2 regions of the Paenibacillus yanchengensis genome follow, and region 1 is predicted to be linked to the other one. Evidence: predicted binding sites of a transcription regulator. Region 1 holds the regulator's gene; the other holds the start of a gene.
The links. The regulator LexA, encoded in region 1, represses DNA repair genes until DNA is damaged. The targets are predictions, from matches to a motif close to CGAACATATGTTCG.
Positions count from the first base shown of each region.

Region 1 (3,218 bases):
AAAACTTGAGTTGCCTTAACCGTTCTGGAGATAGTTTTTTTATTTCTTCATACAGAAGATTTATATTTCTAATTAGTTGCTTGTTTCTTTTTTTAGAGAGTAGTTTATTTACTTTATGTCGGTGAGAGTGGATCGTCAAAGGATGAAAGATGTGATAAGATGAATCCACAATGTTTGACTTAGGAGGTATATATACCCATGTATGCATGGCTAAAAATGGCAGCGGTCTTAATTGTGACGGCTATGCTGACTCGATTAACCCCGTTTTCTTTCTTTTTCCGTAATGTGGATACATTGATCCATGAGCTGTCTCATGCATTGGTTACTTTAGTACTGTCTGGAAAGGTGAGGTATATTTATCTATTCAGCGATCAGAGCGGTGTCACACTGACTTCCTTCGCCAGTGCGTGGAAGGGGATTCCAATTTCATTGGCTGGTTATACAGGCTCAGCAATGTTTGCAGTTTTGTTGTTCTTTTTATTCGCTCATCGCAAAGTAAAGGCCGGTTTAATTGTCATTGCTTCGTTAGCTTTAATTGGACTTCTTTTATTTGTACGAAATAACTATGGCATGATGTGGAGTGGAGGATTTGTTGCAGTCACGATTTTAGTTTATGCTTTTGCTCCATCTTGGCTGCGTAACGGCTATTATTTGCTCATTGCTTTTATATGTTTAGTCGAGTCGGTACTTAGCTCTTTTACGATATTATCGATGTCGTTTTTATATCCTTCTATAGCAGGTGATGCGACAAATCTGAGCAATTATACGCATGTGCCAGCTTTCGTTTGGGGAATACTGTTCACGTTATTTTCCTTGTGGTGTGCCAAACATTCTACAATGTTACTGTTTCGTAAAGAACCAGAACCGATAGATGAAAGTTTGGGAATGTAACACGTCAATTAATTGTGAAACAGGGTACTCTACACTGTATTCCTTTACTTTTCGTGATTTCATTTCAATTGGGTCAAAATTACAAAATCTCATATGTTTCGAAAATTGGAATAAAAAATTATGACTGTGAAAAGAAGCTTTTTTAACACAAAGTGACCATAACTTAACTGTAAGTTGAAAAGTATCTTACAGTTTTTTATGCTATATAGCTATAGTACAATTGAAATTAATTATCTAGGAGGAGACTCTTGAAAAACATATTAGGGTTTATGATCTTGGGGATGGCTATTGCATACTTATCATTATTCTTAGGCACGTTTGGTTTGATCTTACTTGGTGGAGCAGCTTTTGGACTCCTACTATATATTGCAATTGCTGTTTCGAAAAATAATAAATAAAGTATATTGTAAAACTTTTCTTAAACGGGTGAAGGGACCATCTCCAATGCAGCAATGAATGCTACTAAGGAGTGGTCCCTGATATCACTTACAGACTATTTTGTTGCGGCAAGTTTAGCTTAAGCTGATATTAGCAGCAGTTGTTTTTGCCGAAGCCTACAAAGCTGCAAGAAATAATTACCAAGAGGATGAAAAGCACAAGAATTGAACCTGTGTTTGAGTGTGCACCACCGAATGCTGACATATTGTTCTTCACCTCCCTGCCCTGCGGATATAGTATAGGTTATGCACTATAGGGGGGAGTTGACTGGGTGTTTGTGTATTATTGCAAATCTCTAAATAAACCGATGACTTTTCCTAATATCGTCACATTCGGAAGCCGAATGGGCTGCATTGTTTCGTTCTCTGGTTGTAAACGAATATGATCTTTTTCTTTATAGAAAGTTTTAACAGTTGCTTCATCTTCCTCTGTCATAGCAACGACAACTTCTCCATTGTTCGCGGTTTGTTGCTGGCGAACAATAACGTAATCGCCATTATGTATACCTTTCTCAATCATACTGTCTCCAATAACGTTTAAAATAAATACAGTGTGTTCACCTACGAAATGAGTAGGTAATGGAAAATAATCTTCAATATTTTCTGTTGCAGTTATCGGTAATCCGGCTGTTACCCTACCAACTACTGGGACTGTTACGACAGGTAGTGGTGTAAAAGTGTCTTGATCTGATTCTTGATTAAGTATTTCAATAGCACGTGGCTTAGTTGGATCTCGGCGAATAAATCCTTTTTTCTCTAATCGATCCAGATGGCCGTGAACCGTAGAGCTTGATAGTAGTCCAACCGCTTCTGCAATTTCTCGGACGGAAGGAGGGTAGCCCTTATCTTTCACTTCTTGTTTGATGAAATCGAGAATCGCCAGCTGTCGTTTGGAAATTTTGGTCACGACAATCAACTCCATTCTTCATAATTAACATAAATTATAACATAGAACCGCCGTTCGTACAAACACAAGTTCTTGCGAACAAACATTCTATTTTTATCTTGAACCAAACGTGCGTTCGTGCTACAATCGAAATAGAACAAATGTTTGGGGAGATGACGAAATGTACATACATACAAGCTCATATAAGTCGATTTATGGTGATAATAGAACAGAAGAATCTAGGAAGTATTCGAATAAGGTTCGTTATATAAAGGAGTTTACTCGCCTACAGTCTAAAGTGGTTATAAATATTATCGTTTTAACATTGTTTTTGTCTATATCTGTATTAGTTACAATTAATGCTTCTGATCAATATTCGGATCAACCACAGGTTGGTGAATATGTCGTATTTGCGACTGCTGGCGATACATTGTGGTCAATTGCGCAGCAATATGGTCCAAATAATAAAGATGTTAGGCAACTAATCCATAAGATTAAAGATCGTAATTTATTAACATCATCCGAAATTTTAATTGGACAACGCCTTATTATTCCAAAATTCTGACAACTCTGTGGAACAGAAGATAAAACAATAGAGCGAAGCACTGTAACAATCGCACAGGTTCGCTCTATTACTTTACTATATATATTTGCTGTTGAAGATTAGTAATCGACGTTATTCTTGTCCTTTATATTGGGCAACCGCGACACAAAGCTCAATAATATCATTTGCATGGATGTCGCCAATATTACCAATTCTAAATACTTCTACATCGGATAATTTTCCTGGGTAGATAACAAAGCCTTTATTTTTTAGGAAATTATAAAAACCTAGAAACGTAAATGAAATATGTGTTGGATAAATAAAAGTTGTAATGATCGGTGACTGTAAAGCTCTTGGCAAATAAGCGGTAAATCCAGCATCGCTCATACTGTCTACTAGAATTTGTTGATTATTTTTATAGCGTTCGTATCTAGCCGCGACGCCACCTTCTTGTTCCAGC
Region 1 is NZ_JBHUMH010000060.1:6,114-9,331, forward strand. Features, by position in the region: gene ACFSTH_RS16870 (M50 family metallopeptidase) at 199-891, shown strand; gene ACFSTH_RS16875 (hypothetical protein) at 1,140-1,289, shown strand; gene lexA (transcriptional repressor LexA) at 1,612-2,235, opposite strand; gene ACFSTH_RS16885 (LysM peptidoglycan-binding domain-containing protein) at 2,396-2,779, shown strand; gene phnW (2-aminoethylphosphonate--pyruvate transaminase) at 2,891-3,218, opposite strand, start outside.

Region 2 (3,218 bases), on a different contig from region 1:
GGATAGAACTGAACTAAAGCTTTGCGTAGAGCATTGTCCAGTGCGTTCACCGGTCCATTACCTTCTGCTGCGGTGTACACTTGTTGTCCATCGATATTGATTTTGACAATCGCTTCGGAAATCATACTGCCATTTGTTTTCTCGATATGCATTTTAACAGATTCAATTGTAAACAATGTTTTTACTTCTTCAAACGCTTCTCGTAGCAATAACTCTAGTGAAGCATCAGCACCTTCAAATTGATACCCTTGATGTTCCAAATCTTTTATTTTTTCGATAATAGTTTTCGTTTTTTCATTGTTCGTATTAATATCTAATCCCATTTCTACTGCTTTGGAAATAATGTTGCTTTGCCCTGCTAGCTCGGAAACTAATATTCGTTGTTTATTGCCGACTAACTCTGGAGCAATATGTTCATATGTTTTTGCATCTTTTAAAATAGCTGAGACGTGAATACCACCTTTGTGCGCAAAGGCAGCGTTGCCAACATAAGGTTGTCCCACTGGCATATGAACATTAGCAATTTCACTAATATAACGAGCGGTACTAGTTAAAGCAGCTAAATTATTTTCAGGCAGACAGTTGTAGTTCATTTTTAATTGCAAGTTTGGAATAATCGAACAAAGATTGGCATTACCACAACGTTCTCCATAGCCATTAATCGTTCCTTGTACTTGTCTAGCCCCTGCTTTGATCGCAGCAAGTGTATTGGCGACTGCTAGTTCACAATCATTATGCGTATGAATACCGATAGGCACATGTAGCTGTTCTTTTACATAGGTAACAATTTCTTGAATTTCGTCAGGCAATGTTCCACCGTTCGTATCACAAAGTACTAGCCAGTTAGCGCCAGCGTCTTGTGCTTTACGTAGTGCAGCGAGTGCATAATCTTGATTATTTTTAAATCCGTCAAAAAAGTGTTCCGCATCATACATCGCTTCAATTTCATGTTGTTTTAGAAAAGCAATCGAGTCATAGATCATCGCCAAATTTTCTTCCAGTGTTGTTTGCAAGGCGGTATGTACATGAAAATCCCATGATTTCCCGACTAATGTAGCAGCTTGCACTCCGGAAGTGACGATTTTGAGTAGATTAGCATCGGTTTCTGCATTACTATTTTTGCGACGTGTACTGCCAAAAGCAGTAATTTTAGCATTTAAGTTATAATCTTTAATTCGTTGAAAAAATTCAATATCTTTACTATTGCTACCTGGATTGCCGCCTTCAATATAGTGAACTCCCAAAGCATCCAGTTTGAGAGCTATTTTTAGTTTGTCATCCGCTGATAGACTAATTCCTTCCCCTTGCGTACCATCACGCAAAGTAGTGTCCAAAATAAAGATGTTATCATTCATCATTATAAAACCTCCTTCACTATACCTACAGCACAAATAATTTCTTATTATATCACTTTGCACGAGTAAAGTAGAGTGATAATCGTAAGTTAGTCATGAAAAAGTAACCATTACGTTAATATTTTTAAATATAGCTATCGATAAAGCAAAATATATGGTAAAAATAGAATGTATGTTTGGTAATTTGAAAAGGGGTGAAGTCGTCATGAGCGAACCTAAAAAGCCAAGCCGTCACGTTGAATCGATGTATCCAGAAAAAGGTCGAGTAATTATCCATTTGGATATGAATGCTTTCTATTGTTCAGTTCATGCGGCTGAAGAGCCGGGCAAGTATGCAGGGAAAGCAACGGCTGTATCTGGTAGTGTAGAAGCTCGCAAAGGTATTATCGTTACATGTTCTTATGAAGCAAGAGCTTTGGGAATTAAGACGGGGATGAATGTTCGTCAAGCTTTAAAAATCTATCCTTCATTAATACTAATTGCTCCAGATTTTAATTTGTATCGTCAGTATGCTCGTGGGTTTATGCACATAGCTGAACAATATACTCCACTTGTCGAACGAGTATCTATTGATGAATGCTATTTAGATATTACTGGCTCCAAAATATTCGGTACGCCACTCGATATTGCTACTGAATTGCAGCAAAGAATCCATGAGGAATGGTCATTACCATGTTCAATAGGATTAGCGCCTAATAAGTTACTAGCAAAAATGGCATCGGATATGAAAAAACCGAATGGAATAACTGTTCTTCGATTGCGAGACGTTCCACGTATATTATGGCCTAAACCATGTCGTGAATTATTTGGTGTTGGCTCTAAAACAGCGATGAAATTAGCTAAGATGAATATTATGACGATCGAGCAGTTAGCTAAGACGGATGAACAATTACTGATTAAACAATTTGGAGTAATGGGCAGTTGGTTAAAATCTGCTGCTTATGGCATTGATCATACAGAAGTAACCAATCAACAAGAGCCGAACAAATCTATAGGGCATACGACAACGTTACCAGCAGATGTAACAAAACGGACACAGGTGCATCGCATATTACTAAATCTGGCTGATCAAACGGGTAGACGGCTTCGTAAACAACAATTATTTGCATCTACTGTTCAAGTTACCATTAGAAAACCGGACATGTCGACGATTACCCGTTCACAAACGTTATCTACAGCAACAGAAGACACTTTTACAATCTATCATCAAGCTTGTCAGTTGTTGGATCGTAATTGGCAAGAAGGAGATCCCATCCGATTACTTGGTGTTACGCTGCAAAACTTAACTAGTGCATCGCATGCAGTAGAGCAATTAGATTTGTTTCAGTACGAAGAACAGCCCAAAAAACAAGCTTTAACCAAAGCGATGGACCAAATTCGTAACAAGTATGGCGAATCAGCTGTATTAACGGCTGGTATGTTAGGTGATGATCCGTCGACACTAATACGTAACAAAAGGATTCGTGGGACGTCCTTGCAAAAAGATGATAGTTTGTTATATATTGATGAGTGAAGCTAGTGCCATATGGTGTAAACTTGGGAGGGAAATAGTGTGGCGAAATATACTTGGGTGGAGAAGGACACATGTATTGCATGCGGAGCGTGCGGAGCGTCAGCACCCGATATATATGATTACGATGATGAGGGAGTAGCTGAAGTCGTATACAAGAACGATTGTAATCGCGGTAATACAGAAATTCCTGAAGAATTGCATGAAGATATGTACGATGCGCTCGATGGCTGTCCGACGGATTCCATAAAAATAGAAGATGAACCGTTTAATAAAGAAGGTTGATATAGAAAGTATCCTTTTTTCAGTCTATCGTACCATTTACGAGAAACTAAAAAAGGATTTTTGTATAT
Region 2 is NZ_JBHUMH010000021.1:101,619-104,836, forward strand. Features, by position in the region: gene cimA (citramalate synthase) at 1-1,355, opposite strand, end outside; gene ACFSTH_RS10425 (DNA polymerase IV) at 1,561-2,868, shown strand; gene ACFSTH_RS10430 (ferredoxin) at 2,908-3,150, shown strand.
Region 2: the regulator LexA is predicted to act here: its motif matches at 1,521-1,534, upstream of ACFSTH_RS10425 (DNA polymerase IV).